4 regions of the Pseudomonas sp. SYWMCR5 genome follow, and region 1 is predicted to be linked to each of the others. Evidence: riboswitches for the same ligand, from Rfam matches in the RefSeq annotation. Region 1 holds a riboswitch; each other region holds the start of a gene.
The links. Region 1 has a riboswitch for cobalamin ahead of AC2CGW_RS08400 (ABC transporter ATP-binding protein). Riboswitches for the same ligand answer to the same signal wherever they lie in the genome.

Region 1 (5,201 bases):
GTCGCGATGGGCATTCCGGGCCTGAGCTTCATGACCCGCTATACCGACGGTCGCCACGCCGAAACCGCGACCCTCAGCAATGGCAGCGAGCGCGAGCGCGACACCGACGTCACCTACGTCATCCAGAGCGGCCCGTTCAAGGACGTCAGCCTGCGCTGGCGCAACGTCACCTTCCGTTCCGGCAATGGCCTGACCAACGCCGTGGACGAGAACCGCCTGATCATCGGCTACACCCTGGCGCTGTGGTAACCGCGCCCTTCAAAGGAGAACAGCATGTCTGACGCCCACACCCTTCAGAGTTTCATCGCCGGCCGCTGGATCGGCCAGCACGGCGCCCAGGCCCTGCGCAGCGCCCTCGACGGGCAAGTACTTGCCTACAGCCACGAAGAACGCCCGGACTTCGCCGAAGCGCTGGATTTCGGCCGCCGCCAGGGCCTCGCCGGGCTCATGGCCCTGGATTTTCAACAGCGCGCCGCACGCCTGAAGGCCCTGGCGTTGTACCTGGCCGAGCGCAAGGAACAGCTCTACGCCCTCTCCCACCACAGCGGCGCGACCCGGGCCGACAGCTGGATCGACATCGAAGGCGGCAATGCCACGCTGTTTTCCTACTCCGGCATCGGCACCCGCGAGTTGCCCTCGGGCAACCTGCTGCACGAAGGCCCGGCCATCCCGCTGGGCAAGCAAGGGCGTTTCGCCGGCAGCCATATCCTGGTGCCACGGGCAGGCGTGGCGGTGCACATCAACGCCTTCAACTTCCCGATCTGGGGCATGCTGGAGAAGTTCGCGCCGACCTTCCTCGCCGGCATGCCGTGCATCGTCAAGCCCGCGACGTCCACCAGCTACCTGACCGAAGCCGTGGTGCGCCTGATCGACGAATCCGGCCTGCTGCCGCCCGGCAGCCTGCAACTGGTGATCGGCAGCACCGGCGACTTGCTCGAGCGCCTGCAGGGCCAGGACCTGGTGACCTTCACCGGCTCCGCCGACACCGCCGCCAAGCTGCGCATGACGCCGAACCTGGTGCGCAACTCGGTGCCCTTCACGGCTGAAGCCGACTCGCTGAACTGCGCCATCCTCGGGCCGGATGTAACCCCGGACGACGAGGAGTTCGACCTGTACATCAAGGAGGTGGTGCGCGAGATGACCACCAAGGCCGGCCAGAAGTGCACGGCCATTCGCCGCGCCATCGTGCCGGCCAGGCACCTGGATGCCGTCGCCACCCGCCTGCGCGAACGCCTGGCCAAGGTGGTGGTGGGCGATCCGGCGGTCGAAGGCGTACGCATGGGCGCGCTGGCCTCCCACGACCAGCAGCGTGATGTCGGCGAGCGCGTGCGCAGCCTGCTGCAAAGCTGCGACCAACTGTTCGGCGCCAGCGACGGTTTTTCGCCGGTGGGCGAAGGCGTGGCCGAAGGTGCGTTCTTCGCCCCGACCCTGCTGCACGCACGCGACCCGCATGCCGAGGGCGGCGCCCACGATATCGAGGCGTTCGGCCCGGTCAGCACCCTGATGGCCTACGACGACCTGGACGAAGCCCTGGCCCTGGCCGCACGAGGCAAGGGCAGCCTGGTGGCGACCCTGGTGACCCGCGACCGCGCCATCGCCGCCAAGGCCATTCCCGCGGCCGCCGCCTGGCACGGCCGTCTGCTGGTGCTCGACCGCGAGGCTGCGCCGGAGTCCACCGGGCACGGCTCGCCGCTGCCACAGCTCAAGCACGGCGGCCCCGGGCGTGCGGGGGGCGGCGAAGAGCTCGGCGGCCTGCGGGCGGTCAAGCACTACCTGCAGCGTGCCGCGATCCAGGGTTCGCCGAGCATGCTGGCGGCAATCACTGGCGAGCACGTGCGTGGCGCTGAAGTGATCGAGACCGAGGTGCACCCGTTCCGTCGCTACTTCGATGAACTGCGCATCGGCGAGTCGCTGCTGACCCACCGACGTACCGTCACCGAGGCGGACCTGGTGAACTTCGGCTGCCTGTCGGGCGACCACTTCTACATGCATTTCGACGAGATCGCCGCCAAGCAGTCGCAGTTCGGCAAGCGCATCGCCCATGGCTACTTCGTGCTGTCAGCGGCGGCCGGACTATTCGTGTCGCCGGGTGAAGGGCCGGTGCTGGCCAACTACGGGCTGGACACCCTGCGCTTCATCAACCCGGTGGGCATCGGTGACACGATCCAGGCGCGCCTGACCTGCAAGCGCAAGATCGACCAGGGCAAGACCAGCCCGTTGGGGCAGCCGCAAGGGGTGGTGGCCTGGGATGTGGAGGTGACCAACCAGCTCGGTGAACTGGTGGCCAGTTACGACATCCTGACGCTGGTGCTCAAGCGCGGCTGATCATTGCCGGCCTGACGTGTCGGCCCTGGCGCGGGTGTGCCCCGCGACAGGGACGGTTGACTCCCCACCCCATAAATGCTCAGATGCGCCCCTTGTTTCAGGTGTCCCCTGCCGCCGAGCCGGGGATTAAACGGGAAGCCGGTGCCTCGCTCCTGCGAGCAGTCCGGCGCTGCCCCCGCAACGGTAAGCGAGCGATGCATTCGATACACCACTGTGCCAACGGCATGGGAAGGTGAATGCCTCATGCCCCTCGCAAGCCCGGAGACCGGCCTGTCACAGCAGTTGGCAACTCCCGCGGTGGGCGGGCGCAGGCCGGTTCTCGCGGCGGCCGCGCGCCCGCGACAGCTGCGCGCACCTCCACCGTTCGGGTATCACTCACCCTGCGACGGTTGGTTCATCCATGTCATGCCCTACCCTGCACATCCAAGGCCTGCACTGGTCGCCGCACAGCGGTGGGCAGCCGCTGCTGGAGGGTATCGACCTGCAGATCGGCGCCGGTGAATTCGTCGGTCTGATCGGCCCCAACGGCAGTGGCAAGACCAGCCTGCTGCGCTGCGCCTACCGCTTCAATCGCCCCAGCGCCGGTCAGGTGCACCTCGATGGCGAGGATATCTGGCAGCGCAACCCACGCTGGGTCGCCCAGCGCATCGCGGTGATGCTGCAGGAGTTCCCCGAAGACTTCGGCCTGAACGTGCGTGACGTCGTTGCCATGGGCCGCACCCCGCATCTGGGCTGGTTCGAGGGCGACGGCGAGCCGAGCCTGATCGACGACACCCTCGCCAGGCTCGACCTGCTGCCGCGCGCCCTCGACGCCTTCGTCTGCCTGTCGGGCGGCGAAAAGCAGCGCGTGCTGCTGGCGCGGGCACTGGTCCAGCAACCTCGGCTGCTGATCCTCGACGAGCCGACCAACCACCTCGACCCACGCTTCCAGCTGGCCCTGTTGCAGCAACTGCGCAGCACCGGCCTGAGCCTGCTGGCCAGCTTCCACGATCTGAACCTGGCCGCCGCCTTCTGCGATCGGCTGTACGTGATCGATGCCGGGCGCATCGTCGCCCACGGCACGCCAGAACACGTGCTCACCGAGCAATGCCTGGCCGAGGTGTTCGGCGTACAGGCCCTGGTCGACCGCCACCCGCTGGCCTCCCATCCACGCATTACCTGGATCAGCCCTGCATGAAATCGCTGCTCACCAGCCTGGCCCTGCTGGCCGCCCTGCCCCTGGCCGCCGAGGCCGACAACTATCCACTGACCGTGCGCAGTTGCGAGCGCGACGTCACCTTCACCCATGCGCCGCAGCATGCCGTCAGCCATGACATCAATCTCACCGGCATGCTCCTGGCCCTCGGGCTGCGCGACCACATGGCCGGCTACAGCGGCATCAGCGGCTGGAAAACCCTCGACCCAAGCCTGCGCGAAGCACTTGACGGGCTGCCAGAGCTGGCGCCGCGCTACGTGTCGGTGGAAAACCTGCTCGATGCCAACGCCGACTTCTTCCTCGCCGGCTGGAGCTACGGCATGCGCATCGGCGGGCCGGTCACCCCACAGACCCTCGCGCCCTTCGACATCCCGGTGTATGAACTGAGCGAGTCGTGCTCCTGGATCATGCCCCAGCGCCAGGCCAGCCTCGAAGACCTCTACCGCGACCTGGACAACCTTGGCCGGATCTTCGATGTGCGCGAGCGCGCCACTGCGCTGGTTGGCCAGTTCCGCCAACGCGTCGAGCGCGTTGCGGCGCAGATGGCCGAGATCAAGCAACGGCCGCGCGTATTCCTCTATGACAGCGGTGAAGACCGCCCCACCACTTCCGGGCGCCTGGGGATGCCGCAGGCGCTGATCAGCACGGCAGGAGGTGATAACGTCATGAGCGATGTGGCCGCCAGCTGGACCCAGGTGAACTGGGAGAGCGTGGTGGAACGCGATCCGCAGGTGATCGTGATCGTCGACTACGGGCCCACCAGTTGGCAGCACAAACGCGACTTCCTCCTGCACCACCCGGCGCTGGGCAGTGTCGAGGCGATCCGCAAGCAGCGCTTCGTGGTGCTGTCGTACCTGGAGGTGACACCGTCGGTGGAGAACGCCCAGGCCATCGAGACCCTGGCCACGGCCCTGCATCCGCAGCGCTTCGCCGAGGCCCGCCGCTGATGCCGATTCGCAGCCCTGCGGGCTATCGCCTGCTGATCGTTTCGCTGCTGCTGGCCTTGCTGCTGTCGTGCCTGCTGTCGCTGGGGTTCGGCTCGGCGCAGGTCGCATTGGGCAAAGTGGTCGGCATTGTCCTGCAGCAGGTGGGGCTGGGGGCAAGCGGCGACTGGAGCCGCGGCCAGGCGCAGATCGTCTGGCAGATCCGCGCACCGCGCGTGTTGCTGGGGGCGCTGGTCGGCGCAGGGTTGGCAATGGTCGGCGGCGCCCTGCAGGCGGTGACCCGCAATCCCCTGGCCGATCCGCACCTGCTGGGGGTCAGCTCCGGGGCGGTGTTCGGCGCAGTGCTGGTGGTGCTGTTTCTCGGCCCGTTCGCCGGGGCCTTCAGCCTGCCCCTGGCCGCGTTCATCGGCGCGTTGGGCAGTATGTTGCTGGTGCTCGGCGTGGCCAGCCGCGGTGGGCGCCTGGAGAGCGATCGCCTGCTGCTGGCCGGGGTGGCGGTGTCGTTCGTGGTAATGGCCGCCGCCAACCTGCTGCTCTACACCGGCGACCCGCATGCCGCCGCCTCGGTGATGTTCTGGATGCTCGGCGGGCTGGGCCTGGCGCAGTGGTCGCTGTTGTGGCTGCCGGCCGTTTGCGTGCTGGCGGGCTTCGTACTGTTGATGAGCCTGGCGCGGGCGCTGAACGCGCTGATGAGTGGCGAGCAGACCGCTGTGAGCCTGGGCTTCGACACCCGGCGC
Region 2 (5,201 bases), on a different contig from region 1:
GCGCCTGGATGCGCAAGCGCAGATCGCGCTGGCTGATCCGAATGAAGCGCCAGGGCTGCATCAACCCGACGCTGGGCGCCTGGTGCGCGGCGGCCAGCAGCCGGGCAAGCAGCGCAGGCGCCACGTCGCCGCCGATGAAGTGGCGCATGTCGCGACGCTCGCCGATCGCGCGGTAGACCGCAGCGCGCTCGGCCTCGCTGAAAGCGTGTTCGTTCATGGTCGCAACAGCGCCACCGCCGCTTCGGGGTTGGAAGGGAAATAGAAGTGCACGTAGGACGCCGTCAAGCGCCCCAGACGATAGACCGCCTCGTTGCCACGTCCGCCATTGGGGCTCAGGCCACGGGCGATGGGCACAAGCTCGGTGGTGGTCAGGGAGTGGTGATAGGTATGGCCACGCAGGGTGCCTTCAGGCAACTCGACAGCCTGCAGCGCCAAGGCGGCGAGGCGCTTCTGCATCACGGCTTCGCCGGGCAACAGTCCCAGCAGCTCGGCGCGCTCGCCCGCAACGTCGGTCAAGGCATCGAGCAGATAGAGCATGCCGCCGCATTCGGCCAACAAGGGTTTGCCTTCGGCATGATGGCCGCGGATCGCCTCGCGCATCGGCGCGTTGGCCGCCAGGGCGTGGTGATGCAGTTCGGGGTAGCCGCCAGGCAAATACAGGCTGTCGACCACAGGCAGGTGGCGATCATGCAACGGGGAGAAAAACACCAGCTCCGCGCCGTGATCGCGCAGCAGGTCGAGATTGGCGCCATAGAGGAAGGCGAAGGCCTCGTCGCGGGCCACACCGATGCGCACACCGGCCAGGCTTGCGGCCGAGTGCACGGTTTGTGGCTCGACAAAGGCCACCGGTGGCGGCAAGGCAGCATCGCAGCTGGCGCCCAAGGCCTCGGCGGCGGCGTCCAGGCGTGCATCCAGATCGTTCAGCTCACTGGCCTGGACCAGCCCGAGGTGACGGCTGGGCAATTCGATGCCGCGCTCGCGAGACAACCCGCCATACCAGCGCAAGCCTTCGGTCAGGCTGCCTTCGAGCAGTTGCGCATGACGCAGGCTGCCGACCCGGTTGGCCAGCACGCCAGCGAATGGCAGGTCGGGCTGGTAGCGCGCCAGCCCCAGGGCCAGGGCCCCGAAGGTCTGGGCCATGGCAGTGCCATCGATCACCGCCAGCACCGGCACGCCGAAATGCCGCGCCAGGTCAGCGCTCGACGGCGTGCCGTCGAACAGCCCCATGACACCCTCGATGAGGATCAGGTCGGCTTCGGCGGCGGCGTCCCACAACAGGCGGCGGCTCTCCTGCTCGCCGATCATCCACATGTCCAACTGATACACCGGGGCGCCACTGGCGCGCTCCAGGATCATCGGGTCGAGAAAATCCGGCCCGCACTTGAACACCCGCACCTTGCGCCCGAGGTTGCGGTGCAGGCGCGCCAGGGCGGCAGTGACGGTGGTCTTGCCCTGGCCGGAGGCCGGTGCGGCGATCAACACCGCTGGGCAATGACGGGTGGCTCGACTCACAGTTCAACGCCCTTCTGTGCGCGGATACCGGCCTGGAAGGCGTGCTTGAGCATGCCCATCTCGGTCACGGTGTCGGCCAGCTCGATCATCTCCGGCTTGGCGGCGCGGCCCGTGACGATGACGTGCTGCATCGGTGGACGGGCCTGGATGTCCGAGAGCACCTGGTCGAGGTCGAGGTAGCCGTGCTTGAGGGCGATATTCAGCTCGTCGAGCACCACGAACTGCACCGACGGGTCCTGCAGCAACTGGCGGGAGACCGCCCAGGCCGCTTCTGCAGCCGCGATGTCGCGCTGGCGGTCCTGGGTTTCCCAGGTGAAGCCCTCGCCCATCACGTGGTAGCGCACTTCATTGGGGAAGCGGCGGAAGAACAGCTCTTCGCCAGTGCTGTTGCGACCCTTGATGAACTGCACCACCCCGCACTGCATGCCATGCCCCAGCGCGCGGGCGAGCATGCCGAAGGCCGAGCTGCTCTTGCCCTTGCCATTGCCCGTGAGCACCAGCAGCAGGCCACATTCGTTGGGGGAGTTGGCGATACGTTCGTCGATGATCGCTTTTTTGCGCTGCATGCGCGCCAAGTGGCGTTCGTCGCGTTCGGTGGATTCGCTCATCAGGGGTTCTCCGCAAGCTGTCGACGCACCGGTCGGGCACTCGCGGGCGGGCACCAGGCAACGACAGAAAACAAGGCAGGCAGGCGAAGGGAGCGCGCAAAAGCCGTGGCGACACCACGGGGCAGCGCGCATCACCCTCCGTGATGCCGTTGGCAGTGACAGGCCGGTCTCCGGGCTCGTGAGCCGGGCCTTGGCCCGAAACCGCGCGCCTTCCCGGGTGTGGACACCCAGTGGCCTTGCGCGGCCTTGACTCACCTACCGTTGCGGGGGCAGCGCCGGATTCGCGCCCTGCTGGCGCCCACCGGCTTCCCAGTTTCACCCTGCCGGAGCTGATCCGCAGAGCACCTGAAACACGCCGCGAAGGTTAGAGGGTTGCACCGGGAGCGTCAATTAAACGCGGACGATGAACGGTTGATCTGGATGCTTGTCTCACTATTGAAGCAGTGATATCACACAGCCATCACCGGCTGTACGCGACCATAATAAAAGGAGAGCGCGGCATGCAAGGCTTGATCATCAACAACCCGCACCTGGAGTTCCTGCGCCCGGCCCTGGAGCGCTGGATCGACTGCATCGACCGTTTCAACCAGATCCACGGCGACGGCGACGCGCCCTACTGGCATGGTGCCCAGGCCAATGCCGGTATTCTCGCCGCGGCGGCCTGGCAGGCCGAGCTGGTGGCGCTGCAGCACTATCAGAGCAAGAAGCAGCGTGACGAAGGTGAGCGAGAAGGGCGCTGCGATCTGTCGATTGCCGGTGCCGAACACTCCATTCATCTGCACACTGAACAGCGCTGGCCGAAGATCGCCCGCCTGGATCTGGCGGGGGCCCTGCAGGAGGCGGCGACGTTGGCGCGGCTGGCAGCCTATCCCAGCCAGCTCAAGGCCGGGGCGCTGTTCGTCAGCCCGTGGAAGGCGGGGCAGAATGCAAGCCCCGAGGAACTGCAGGATCTGGTCGATGACCTGAACAAGCACACGGCCTGTGCGATTGCCTGGTACTTCCCGTATGCGTACCGCAAGCTGCATAACGAGTCGGGGCAATACCATCCGGGGGTGGCGCTGCTGCTCAAGCAGGCTTGAATGTACGTCGGGGCTGCTGTGCAGCCCCGACGATCTCAGGGATTCTGCGCCAGATGCCCCGGCGTCAACACCCGCTTGGCCTGCAGGTAGGCCTTGGACCAGTAGCTGTTCGACAGGTAGTCCAGCCGCACCGTACCGCCGGTGGACGGCGCATGCACGAAGCGCCCCTCACCCACGTAGATCCCGGCATGGCTTACCTGCGAACCACCGCCGGTGGCGAAGAACACTAGGTCACCGGACTGCAGCGCGTTGATGCTCACGGTCGGCGCACGCATGACGATCATCTCGCGGGTCGAGCGTGGCAGGCTGATGTTCGCCGCATCGCGGTACACATAACCGATCAGGCCACTGCAATCGAAGCCCGAGTCCGGCGTGTTGCCGCCCCAGCGATACGGGGTGCCGACCAGACCGATGGCACGGATCAGCACGTCGTCAGCCACGGGCGACGAGGAAGGCTGGTCAATGAAGGTAACCTGCGGCTTGGCCACGGGTGCCGGGGCCGGAGCACGGCTGGAACAGGCGGCAAGCAGTGCCACCAGGGAGAGGAATGCGAAGCGCGTCATCATCGCCATGGGTCAGAACCTGTCTGAGACCAATCGGCCGCAGCCGAAAAAAGAGTTAAGGATTTAGATTAGACGCTATTCGTAAATGCGCACGGCGGCTAGCTTTTCAGCTACGCCGCCGTGCGAGGATACAGCATTTTGATATCAGTTGCGCGACAGGGTAGTGGTCGGCGCCATGGCCAGGGCACGCTTGGCTTCGATGAAGGTCTTGCTCCAGTAGCGGTCACCGAGGTTATCGATGCGCACACCACCGCTGCGGCGGCTGCTGGAGTGGATGAACTGGTTGTCGCCCAGGTAGATGCCGGCATGGCTGACACGGCCACGGCCATTGGTGCTGAAGAACAGCAGGTCACCTGGCTTGAGCTTGTTGCGTGCGACCTTGGGTGCGTCGACGTTGATCATCTCGCGGGTCGAGCGCGGCAGGTTCATGCCGGCCTCTTCGCGGAACAGGTAGCCGATGAAGCCGCTGCAATCGAAGCCGGACTGCTCGGAAGTACCGCCGAAACGATAACGGGTGCCGATCAGCGACATGCCGCGCTCCAGGATGCTGTCTGCAAGGACGGGCAGCTGGTAGGGCTTGCTGTTGCTGGAGAAGGCTTGGAGGTCTTCATCGGTGGCGAGGTCTTCTTCATCGAATACCGACGAATGCGACGCCTTGGCCTTGACCGCGGTTTGCGCGGTGACCGATGGGTGATCCTGGGGCTGGGAAATCGGGCCTTGGGCCGCGCAGCCAAAAAGCAGGGTCACGAGTGCGAGTGGCACGAGGGGTGCGAAGCGCTTGAGCATGGGCACGACCGTGTCTGTAATCCTTTAGAAGGGGGAAACTATGCCTTCTATCGGACCTATTTGCAAATTTTATCGAAAAAAATGTGACTTTTGCGTTTTGCCGCTCTGGCCCGGTGTTTTCAGGGTTACCAGCCGAGGGTTTCCTTGAGGAAGGGAATGGTCAATTTGCGCTGGGCCTGCAGCGAGGCCTGGTCGAGGCGCTCGAGCAGATCGAACAGTGCGCTCATGCTGCGCGTGCCACGGGTGAGAATGAAGTGCCCGACCTCATCGGTCAGGTGCAGGCCACGGCGCGAGGCCCGCAGTTGCAAGGCGCGCAGCTTGTCTTCGTCGGACAGGCCACGCATCTGGAAAATCAGTGCCAGCGTAAGCCGTGACTTGAGGTCGGCAAGCTTGATCGGCAGCTCCCGCGGCGAACTCGATGCCGCCAGCAGCAAGCGCCGGCCGCTGTCTCGCAGGCGATTGAACAGATGGAACATCGCCTCTTCCCAGTCGGCCTTGCCGGCAATCACGTGCAGGTCGTCGATGCACACCAGCTCGTACTGCTCCAGATGATCGAGCAGCTCCACGCCACGGTCGAGCAATTGCGCCAACGGCAGGTAGACAGCGGGTTCGCCCAGTTGCTGGAAACGGTGGGTGGCGGCCTGCAGCAGGTG
Region 3 (5,201 bases), 140 kb from region 1:
GGCGCAGGATCGAGCAATTGCAAACGCTTGATCACCTCCATGCCATCCAGGCCTGGTAGCCCAATATCGAGAATCACCACTTTTGGGGCAAGCTGGCGTGCCATCTGTACGGCTTCGATGCCATTACCCGACTCGCCAACGACATCAAAGCGTTCGCGTTCGAGCAGGATGCGCACGGCAAGGCGAACTGTGGGGTGATCATCGACCATCAGTACGGTGGTCATGGGAAAACTCCTGTACGAAGTAATGTTCGTTCCTGACGTTATCCAGGAATGGGTCTGTAGGGCCAATCTGGCTGCAGGCACGATACGTCCATCAGAAAGCTTTGATAATGGCGAGTATAGGCGCGTTGAAAAAGCCGCCACTGGTTGGTGAAAAGTCTTACAAAAAAGCGGCGCGTGGGGCGGCGACGCCGCTCGCGGGCCGTTATGGGGTGAGGATGCTCAGGTAGAGCGCAGACAAGCTGGGTGAGGTTTGTTCACGCGTTGCGTGGAGGCGGGATTGTTGATCAGCGCAGTGCCGACCCGCGTCGGGCGTTGCCGCAATTGTCCTGCGCAATTCGGGCACTGTCCCTGCAGATGGTGCTCGGCGCAGCGGCGACAGAAGGTGCATTCGAATGAGCAGATCAACGCGTCAAGGGTATCGGGGGGCAAATCGGTATCGCAACATTCGCAATTGGGGCGTAGCTCGAGCATGGCGCAACTCCGGTACGGACAGTGATGCGCCAGTGTCGGTCGCTGGACGCTGGCTGACAATCCTCAGTCGCCGGGGCGATACAGGTGGGCGTGGCCGGCGCGGTACAAGGCCGAGTCGGCAAATGGCGCGTCGCCTAGCACGTGGCCGACGAGAATCAGCGCAGTGCGTCGGAAGCCTTTGTCGGCAACAGCGTCGACGATATCGGCGAGGCGGCCCCTGACCCAGTCCTGGTCGGGCCAGGTTGCGCGGTGGATCACTGCCACCGGGCAATCTGCCCCATAGTGCGGCAGCAGCTCGTCGACGATGCGCGGTAGATGGCGTACCCCCAGGTGGATGGCCAAGGTACTGCGGTGGCGCGCCAGGTCCGCCAGCTGCTCGCCTGCCGGCATCGGCGAGCGATCGCCGTAGCGGGTCAGGATGACGGTCTGCGAGATGTCCGGCAGCGTCAGTTCACAGCCGAGCAGGGCGGCGCTGGCGGCTGTGGCGGTGACGCCAGGAATGATCTGGTAGTCGATGCCCTGTTCGCGCAAGTGGCGGATCTGTTCGCCGATGGCGCCATACAGGCTGGGGTCGCCGCTGTGTACACGGGCGACATCCAGCCCCTTGTCATGGGCGTCGCGGATGGCGGCGATGATCTGCTCGAGGTGCAGTTCGGCGCTGTTGATCACGGTACTGGCCGTGTGGCCTTCAAGTACCGCGGGCGGTACCAGTGAGCCGGCGTAGATGATCACCGGGCATTGGCGGATCAGGCGTTGGCCCTTGACCGTGATCAGCTCCGGGTCGCCGGGGCCGGCACCGATGAAATAGACCGTCATGGCAAGTCCTTGAAACGTGAAATGAAAAGCGATTATCCGTTGCTGGCCAGGGCAAGGGTAGCGTCACCGAGCACCTGCCGAGTGACTGTCAGGATTGGCGAGCGCTGACCCTCGTCAGCCAGCGCCAGCGCTGCGCTTTCTGCCACTCCCCAACAGCCCGTGGCGTTGAAGGCCATTTCTGAGCGGTAACTGAGCAGGGGCAGGAATGGGTGCAGTTGCTGGGCGCTGTATAGCGTCAGGGGCAGGCCGAGTTGCTCGGCCAGTTGCCGCAGGCCGGGCTCCTGAGCCTTGAGATCGATGCTGGCGATACCACGCAAGGCGGCCAGCTTCAGGCCGTTGTCGGCCAGCGCAAGGTGCAGCAGGGTTTCCAGAACCGCCGCCGGGCAACCCCTGCGGCAGCCGAAACCGACATATAGCGCGGCCATCAGGCCTGCGCGGAGCGGCGGTAGAGCCAGGCGCTCAGCAGACCCAGTGCGACCCAGAAGGCTGCGTTGGTCAGCCAGGAGGCAACCTTGAACTGTGCTTCCAGCGCTTCGGGCGCCAGGCTTTCATGCACCAGTGGCTGAGGGGCGCCGATCAGGTGCGGTACCACCAGCAGCGCTGCGCCGAGCACCTTCAGCAGCCAGTGGCGCGCGAAGACCAGCAACGCCAGGCCCACAGCAGTGGCGGCGGCGGTGCCTATCCACCAGGTCTGGCGTTGACCCAGATCGGCTGCGGCGGTGCCAGGCAGTTCGGGTGGCAGGCCCAGGGTCGGTGCCAGGCAGAACACGGCGAAGCCGCCCAGGCCCCACAAGGCACCCGTACTGACCCGACCAGGTTCGCGCAGGCTGTAGAGTGCGGCGAGGATCAGCGCGAAACCGACTGCCACTACCAGATTGCCGCCGGCAGTCGACAGCACCCGCTGCCAGCCATCTTCCGGCGACCAGGCTTCTGCGTCGTGTTCATGGCCCCCGGCACCTTCACCTGTGTGTTCGTGCTGCTCGGTGGGCGCCGCGTTTTCATAGGTTTCGGCCTGGAGGATCAAGGGCGCGACCCAGAAACTCTGCAACAGCGTCAGCAAAAGTGCGGCGAGCAGGCCACTGAAGCCTGCAGTTCGAGCGATACGCTTGATCATTGTCGGGCACTCAGTGGCAAGGGAAGGCGGCGCTGTGGCGGGTATCGTGGGCAGCGTTGTGCACCGCCTCGAGATGGGAGAACCCGGCGAAGTACACCAGGCACAGGCCCAGCAGGCTGGCGCCGACCGCAACGACGAGGCGCTGGCTGAGGCTGACGGGGGTTGCGATGCTGTGTTTGGCGCTGGTGACGGACATGACGCATTCCTCTGCTTTTTTTCATGGGCGACAGGAAGCGCGGCAACCCCAGGCGAGAACCGCCCAGGGACATGCAACAGCGCCCGCCCACCGCGGGGTGTGATCACAAGACGTCGGGCCGGTCTCCGGGCTGACGAGCAGGAGCATGGCTCCTGGGGAGAGCGTCACCTTCCCATGCCGAACTGCCGACACAGTGGATCAGACGCTCGCTCGCTTACCGTTGCGGGGGCAGCACCGGACTTGTCAGGCTCATGAAGAGCCATTGACGCACCGGTTTCCCGTTTCACCCCTGCAAGGGGCACCCTACGTAATGTATTAGGAGATCACGGCCATGCTTTGGTCGTCAATTCTTGTTACGAATCGCGCAGGCGTAGCGACTGGAAATCATCAACCTGCCTTGCACGTCGCACTTTTTGGCGTTCAGGGGCTCTATGCATGGCCAGGCTGTGCCGATTTCCGGCCCGGCCGCTGACCCTGGACCCCGGTGCAGATGCCTGTTCCTGCCTATCGCCGCCGTGCCCGCCTGTCGCTGGTGGGTGTCTTGATCGCCCTGTGCGCGTGCACCGGGCAGCAGGGGCGCGACGTATTCACCCAGTTAGGCAATGGTCATCCCAGCGAGTTGTTCCAGACCAGTGTCGACCGCATGGCGACCTTGTCCATGCGCGACAACCTGCAGAGCCTGTATCTGCTGATGAACAAGCTCTACCTGCGCAACCCCAATCAGTGGAAGCAGTCCGGCTATCTGGACGCGGCCACCGCCGAGCGCCAGATCCGCCAGGCCATCGAGCAGCGCCAGCCATTGCCGCAACTGGGCGAGCGCCGTGACCTGGCGGCGCTGAGCTACGCCTTGAGCCCGGAGTTTCGTGGAGATCGAGTCGGGGCGTTCATCTATGCCATCGGCAGCATGTTGATTACCGCCCACGGTGGGCGCACCGAGTTCTACATGACCGATGCGATTGATCCACTGTTCGTCAATAACGCCGCGCGCAACATCGAAAAGGCTACCTGGATGCTCAGTCAGCGCCAGGACGCCAATGGTGTGTTGCTACTGTTTTCCAACGAAATCTCGGAGGAGGGCAGCAACCTCAGCTTTGCCGTCGAATTCGGCAAGATCGTGGCGCGCCTCGATCTGCTGGCGCAGATGCTGGATGAGCGTTATCGACGGATCGGCCTCAATTACGCGCAGAGCCTGTTATTGATGAATTTCCTGCCGGTGCAGTGATCGTTACCCGTGGTTTCACAGCAATGCTTCGATCGCGCGTCGATAGCGCTGGCCGGCCAGGCTCATGCTGTTGTTGTGGCTCGCTCCCGGCACCAGGAGCAAGGTCTTGGGCTGTTGGGCCGCCTCGAACAGCGCCTCGCTGAAGCGGGGGGGCACATACCGATCATCCAGGCCATGCACCAGCAGCAGCGGCAAACCGATATCGGCGATCTTGCCCAGCGAGTCGAATCTCTGCGACAGCAGCCAGCGCACCGGCAGTGTGGTATCGGCCACTGATGCCGCCGCGTCGCCAAGGGAGGTGAAGGTGGATTCGAGAATCAGGCCGCGCGCAGGTACAGGCTTACCTTGCTGGCGTGCCTGGCGTGCGAGCTCCGAGGCAAGCTCCACAGCGACCGCACCGCCCAGCGAATGGCCGAAGATCAGGCGCTTGCCCGGCACCGGCTGCAACTGGGCGAAGCGCTCCCAGGCAATTCGGGCGTCCTCGTAAACCGTGGCTTCGGACGGCAGGTCGCCTCGGCTCTGGCCAAAACCGCGGTAGTCCACGGCCAACACCGAATAGCCCATGGCGTGCAACTGCTCGATGCGGAACATCTGGCCGGTGAGGTTCCAGCGTACGCCGTGCAGGTAGAGTATCGCCGGCGCATCGGCGCGTTTGGCCGGCCACCACCAGGCATGCAGGCTCTGGTCGCCGGTGAAGTTGCGCGGGCGCAGGTCCAGTTCCTGTACGTCGGCCGGCAGGCCCCTGAACCAACTGGCCTGGCCCGGCTCGATACGAAACACCAGTTCGCGCTCCTTGTGCTGCAAGACCGCGCAGCCCGCGGGCAGGCCCACCACCAGCAGGGCCATGGCCAGCCACATGAGCCAGCGGCGTTTGAAGTGAGTGAGCAGGGTGTCGGTCATGGGTGTCATCAGGCTGCTGGGAATCGTCGTTTTTAGCAGAAGCCATGGCCTCGCTGCAGGCAATTTTTCCCGAGCGGTGCTGACACATGTTTGCAAGCTGTTTCCCCGGTGCCATCGAGGGGCTCTGCACGCTTGCCGCCGCGGGCGCCGAGGGGTAGGTTTCCCTGACCCTGCCGATGGAAGACTCACCTTGGACTCGATTACTCAAGCCGTACTCGGTGCCGCCCTGCAAGGTACGGTGCTCGGTCGCATCCAGGG
Region 4 (5,201 bases), 390 kb from region 1:
CGACCGGGGCCAAGGGCCTGAACCTGGCAGCCTCGGACGTCAACTATCTGTATCGCATCCTGGTCAAGGTCTACCGCGAAGGTCGCAGCGACCTGCTGGAGCGCTACTCACCGCTGGCGCTGCGGCGGGTGTGGAAGGGTGAGCGTTTCAGTTGGTTCATGACCCAACTGCTGCATGATTTTGGCGAACACAAGGATGCCTGGGACCAGAAGATGCAGGAGGCGGACCGGGAGTACTTCCTGTCGTCCGATGCCGGCCTGGTGAACATTGCCGAGAATTATGTGGGTTTGCCGTACGAGGAAGTGTAGGAACAACTATCTCGCTCAAAATCTAAAGGCCCGCCCAATCCCCTTGTGGGGGCGGCGGTTCGGCGCCCCGACTTGTCCCGCGAACACGGGCGTAGCCCGTGCCATCCACCGCAGCGTACTTGGCACGGGCCAGCGGTTCATCACCGCTCCAGCAACGCCACCATCTCTGCATACCCGCGCGTGCGCGCATGCTCCAGCGCCGTCACGCCATCCTTGTCGGCAATCGCCGGGTCCGCGCCGGCCGCCAGCAGCCGTCGCACAATGTCCACATGGCGCGGACCGCCGTCGCCAAGGATCACCGCCTCGAGCAAGGCGGTCCAGTGCAGCCGGTTGAGGTGGTTCACGTCCACGCCAGCATCGATCAGCATCTGCACTGTTTCCACATGGCCACGCTCCGCCGCCGGAATCAGCGCCGTGCCGCCGTAGCGGTTGGTGCTGGCGAGGTCGGCGCCGTGCGCCAGGGTCAGGCGCAGGATCTCGTTCAGGCCGCGAGCGCCGGCATACAGGTAGGGGCTGTCGTGGATGTTGTCCTTGGCGTTCACATCGGCGCCGGCCTCGATCAGCACCTTGGCCGCGTCGATGTGGTTGCCGTGGGTCGCGGCCAGCAGAGGTGTGCGCCCTTGGCCATCGCGGCTGTCGAGCGCCACCGGTTCCTTGAGCAGGCGACGGATGGCAGGTGCATCGCCGCGCTGGGCGGCATAAAGCAGGCGGGTATCCATGGACGTGGTCTCGGCGTGGGCGGCAAGGCAGGTGAAGGCCAGCAGGCAGGCGGCGAGGGTGTGGCGCATGCGTAGGGCTCCTGAGGCAAAGCCTCATCCTAGGGAAAAAGTTGCAGGCAACTGAAACGAATTATCTGGATGAGCTGTAGTGGATTTCCGAATACATCAACGTTGCCCGCCTCGAAGGGCCATGCTAGAAGTCAGCGTCATCATTTGAAAACCGAATACCCTCATGTCCATCAGCGTAAAACCGAATAGGGCTCTGTTCGATCTCGACCTGTTGCGCGCCATCGTCGTGGTCGCCGATTGCGGCAGCTTCACCACGGCTGCAGCCCGTCTGCATTCGACCCAGTCGACCATCAGCCAGAAGGTACGACGCCTCGAGGAGATGGTCGGCCATCGCCTGCTGGTGCGTGGCAACCGCGACGTGCTGCCCACCGACGCCGGGCAGACGCTGCTTGGCTATGCCAGGCACATGCTGGCGCTGAACGACCAGATGCTCGAGGCCCTGGCCGGGGCCATGGTTGGCGTCACCGTGCGCCTTGGCGTGCCCGAAGATTTCGTCGGCGGGCGAACCACCAATACGTTGTCGGCGTTCAGCCGCCTGCACCCGCAGGTCAAGCTGGAAGTCACCAGCGGCCTGTGCCGCGACCTGAGCCAGGCCTACGACAATGGTGAACTCGATCTGGTGCTGCTCAAGCAGCGGCGCAACAGCCGCGAGGGGGTGTCCTGCTGGCCCGAGCGCCTGCAATGGATCGACAGCGTGCGCATGCCGGCCTTCGAGCTTGACCCGGTGCCCTTGGTCACCTTTCCACCGCGCGGGCTGTACCGCGAAGACATGATCCATGCCATCGAAGGCATGGGCCGGCGCTGGCGCATCAGCTTCACCAGCTCCAGCCTTTCCGGTATCCAGGCCGCGGTGGCCGATGGCATGGGCGTGAGCTTGCTGCCGCCGCGCGCGGCCACCGCCGAGCACCGAGTACTGGGGGCGGCGCAAGGTTTGCCGGAGGTGGACAGCTACGAGATCGTCATCGTCCACCGGCCAACGGCCGATGTGATGGTCAAGGCCCTGGCGCAGGTGCTGACCGAGTTGCTGGCCGGGGGTGGCATCTGAAGGCTCCGATCAGCGTCAGACGGTTGACCACCTGCGCACCACTGCGTAGCCTTGCCGCTTCGAGGTTCTCCGGCGCTGCCGGAGCTAAGACGGGAACGCGGTACAAGCCGCGGCTGCCCCCGCAACTGTAAGCACTGAACAGGGTCGACACAGCCACTGCGCCCGCGCGCGGGAAGGCGTCGTCCTGACGGCTGGAGGTCGTGCAGTGCAAGCCAGGAGACCTGCCTCGCAACGTATTCGACTTTCAACCGGGCGGGGTGATCCGGTGGCGAGCGAGCCCGGCCGGTCGGTCGTGGCTTTCGTCCCGCATGCCCGCACCATTGCTGCCAAGGGCATCGCCACATGAAAACACTGGCCAAACTTCCCGTCACCATCGTCACCGGCTTCCTCGGCTCGGGCAAGACCACCTTGCTGCGCCACATGCTCGACAACGCCCAGGGGCGACGCATCGCGGTCATCGTCAACGAGTTTGGCGAGCTGGGTATCGACGGCGAAATCCTCAAGCAGTGCAGCATCGGCTGCACCGAGGAAGAGGCCAACGGCCGCGTCTATGAGCTGGCCAACGGCTGCCTGTGCTGCACCGTGCAGGAAGAGTTCTTCCCGGTGATGCGTGAGCTGGTCGCTCGCCGTGGCGACCTGGACCACATTCTCATCGAGACCAGCGGCCTGGCCCTGCCCAAACCGCTGGTGCAAGCCTTCCAGTGGCCGGAAATCCGCAATGCCTGCACCGTCGATGCGGTAATCACCGTCGTCGACAGCCCAGCCGTGGCCGCCGGCACCTTCGCCGCCTACCCGGACCAGGTCGACGCGCAGCGCAAGCTCGACCCCAACCTGGACCACGAATCCCCGCTGCATGAGCTGTTCGCCGACCAACTGGCCAGTGCCGACCTGGTAGTGCTGAACAAGGCTGACCTGATCGACGCCGAGGGCCTGGCCAAGGTCCGCGCCGAAGTCGCCGAGGAGCTGCCGCCGGCCGTCAAGGTGATCGAGGCCAGCAGCGGTCGCCTGCCGCTGGATGTATTGCTGGGCGTGGGTGCCGAGTCCGAAGTGCACATCGATGGTCGTCGCACCCACCACGATTCGCACCACGACGGCGACGATCATGACGATCACGATCATGACGCCTTCGACTCCATCTCCATCGACCTGCCTGAAGCGGACGAAAGCCTGCTGCTCGATGCCCTGACGCAACTGGTCACCGAGTTCGGCATCCTGCGCGCCAAAGGCTTTGCCGCGATCCCCGGCAAGCCGATGCGCCTGTTGATCCAAGGTGTGGGCACGCGCTTCGACAAGCACTTCGACCGCGCCTGGCGCAGCGACGAGCCGCGCATCACCCGCCTGGTGCTGATCGGCCAGGACCTTGACGCGGCACAGTTGGAAGCGCGCCTGCGCCAGGCCCTGGGCGCCTGATCCATGCACCTGCTGCGGACCCAGCCCGGCGGCTTCGTGCCGGACGACAGCATTGCCGACCTCGGCCAGACACCCGCCGAGCTGGTGATTCTCTGCAGCGGTGACTCTCACCTGGCACTGCTCGCCGAAACCGCCGAGCAGTTGCCGGACGATTTCCCCAGCCTGCGCCTGGCCAACCCCATGCAGGTGCAGAACCACGCCTCCGTCGACCTGTACATCGATGAGGTGTTGCGCCATGCCAAGGTGATCCTGGTATCGCTGCACGGCGGTGTCGGCTACTGGCGCTATGGCGTCGAGCAGTTGGTCGAACTCGCCGCGCGTGGCGTGCAGTTGATCCTGGTGCCCGGCGATGACCGCCCCGACCCGGAGCTGACACAGTTGGGCACGGTGCCGGCCGAACAGGCCGAGCGGCTCTGGCACTACCTGCGCCAGGGCGGCAAGGCCAATGCGGCCAACCTGTTCAATTGCCTGGCCAGCCAGTGGCTGGGGCGCGACTATGCCTGGGACGAACCCCAGCCGCTGCCGCGCACCACGGTCTACCACCCCGGCAAGCCCAGTGCAGGGCTTGAAGACTGGTTCCCCGAGTGGCACCCGGAGCATCCGGTGGCGCCGATCCTGTTCTACCGCTCGCACCTGCAGGCCGCCAACACCGGGTTCATCGATGTGTTTTGCCAGCGCTTGCAGGCCGCCGGGCTGAACCCGTTGCCGATCGCAGTCGCCAGTCTCAAGGAGGCGGCCTGTCTCGAACAGGTAGAGGCCTGGCTCGACGAGGTCGGCGCCGAAGTGGTCATCAACACCACAGGCTTTGCCTTGTCCAGCCCCGAGCGGCCCAACCTGCGTCCGCTGCGCCGCGACGTGCCGGTGTTGCAGGCGATCTGCGCCCAGGACAACCAGCCCGGCTGGGAAGCCAGCGAGCAGGGCTTGGGTGCGCGCGACCTGGCCATGCACATCGCCTTGCCGGAGCTGGACGGGCGCATCATCACCCGACCGGTCAGCTTCAAGGACCTGGCCTGGCGCAGCGAGCGCAGCCAGTCCGATGTGGTCTGCTACAAGGCCCACCCCGAACGCATGGATTTCGTCGCAGAGCTGGCACGGCGCTGGGTCGAGCTGGCGCGACTGCCCAATGCCCAGAAGCGCGTGGCGCTGGTGCTGGCCAACTATCCGACCCGCGACGGGCGTATCGGCAATGGCGTGGGGCTCGACACGCCTGGCGCCGCGCTGAACATCCTGCATGCCCTGCAGGCCGAGGGTTATCCGGTTGCTGGCTTGCCGCAGACGGGCACGGCGCTGATTCACGAACTGCTCGGCGGCGTGACCAACGACCTGGATCACCTCGACCAGCGCCCCTGTGCCCAGAGCCTGTCTCTGGACGACTACCTCGCGGCCTTCGCCTGCCTGCCCGAGGCCAACCAGCGTGCGGTGCGCGAACGCTGGGGCGCGCCTGAGCAAGACCCGATGTTCCGCAGTGGCCGGATGATGATCGCCGGTCTGCGCTACGGCCTGACCTTTGTCGGTATCCAGCCGGCCCGGGGCTACCAGGTAGACCCGAGCGCGGTGTATCACGACCCGGACCTGGTGCCGCCGCATGGCTACCTGGCGTTCCATTTCTGGTTGCGCAACGGCTTTGCCGCCGATGCGCTGATCCATGTC

Region 2: another riboswitch for cobalamin. It lies ahead of cobO (cob(I)yrinic acid a,c-diamide adenosyltransferase); the one in region 1 lies ahead of AC2CGW_RS08400 (ABC transporter ATP-binding protein).
Region 3: another riboswitch for cobalamin. It lies ahead of AC2CGW_RS08915 (CbtB domain-containing protein); the one in region 1 lies ahead of AC2CGW_RS08400 (ABC transporter ATP-binding protein).
Region 4: another riboswitch for cobalamin. It lies ahead of cobW (cobalamin biosynthesis protein CobW); the one in region 1 lies ahead of AC2CGW_RS08400 (ABC transporter ATP-binding protein).

The regions. Positions count from the first base shown of each region.
Region 1 covers NZ_JBXUNH010000002.1:541,402-546,602, forward strand. The annotation lists gene AC2CGW_RS08390 (OprD family porin) at 1-249, shown strand, start outside; gene paaZ (phenylacetic acid degradation bifunctional protein PaaZ) at 274-2,325, shown strand; cobalamin riboswitch at 2,408-2,613, shown strand; gene AC2CGW_RS08400 (ABC transporter ATP-binding protein) at 2,726-3,502, shown strand; gene AC2CGW_RS08405 (ABC transporter substrate-binding protein) at 3,499-4,467, shown strand; gene AC2CGW_RS08410 (FecCD family ABC transporter permease) at 4,467-5,201, shown strand, end outside.
Region 2 covers NZ_JBXUNH010000001.1:580,900-586,100, forward strand. The annotation lists gene bluB (5,6-dimethylbenzimidazole synthase) at 1-217, opposite strand, end outside; gene AC2CGW_RS02625 (cobyrinic acid a,c-diamide synthase CobB) at 214-1,512, opposite strand; gene cobO (cob(I)yrinic acid a,c-diamide adenosyltransferase) at 1,509-2,120, opposite strand; cobalamin riboswitch at 2,265-2,484, opposite strand; gene AC2CGW_RS02635 (hypothetical protein) at 2,621-3,199, shown strand; gene AC2CGW_RS02640 (C40 family peptidase) at 3,235-3,771, opposite strand; gene AC2CGW_RS02645 (C40 family peptidase) at 3,907-4,548, opposite strand; gene hda (DnaA regulatory inactivator Hda) at 4,674-5,201, opposite strand, start outside.
Region 3 covers NZ_JBXUNH010000002.1:685,530-690,730, reverse strand. The annotation lists gene AC2CGW_RS08940 (response regulator transcription factor) at 1-224, opposite strand, end outside; gene AC2CGW_RS08935 (DUF1272 domain-containing protein) at 444-695, opposite strand; gene cobM (precorrin-4 C(11)-methyltransferase) at 759-1,511, opposite strand; gene AC2CGW_RS08925 (cobalamin biosynthesis protein) at 1,544-1,936, opposite strand; gene AC2CGW_RS08920 (CbtA family protein) at 1,936-2,625, opposite strand; gene AC2CGW_RS08915 (CbtB domain-containing protein) at 2,636-2,821, opposite strand; cobalamin riboswitch at 2,921-3,142, opposite strand; gene AC2CGW_RS08910 (hypothetical protein) at 3,312-4,043, shown strand; gene AC2CGW_RS08905 (alpha/beta hydrolase) at 4,059-4,943, opposite strand; gene AC2CGW_RS08900 (metal-dependent hydrolase) at 5,134-5,201, shown strand, end outside.
Region 4 covers NZ_JBXUNH010000002.1:930,972-936,172, reverse strand. The annotation lists gene pobA (4-hydroxybenzoate 3-monooxygenase) at 1-308, shown strand, start outside; gene AC2CGW_RS10070 (ankyrin repeat domain-containing protein) at 449-1,096, opposite strand; gene AC2CGW_RS10065 (LysR substrate-binding domain-containing protein) at 1,260-2,141, shown strand; cobalamin riboswitch at 2,187-2,384, shown strand; gene cobW (cobalamin biosynthesis protein CobW) at 2,484-3,551, shown strand; gene cobN (cobaltochelatase subunit CobN) at 3,555-5,201, shown strand, end outside.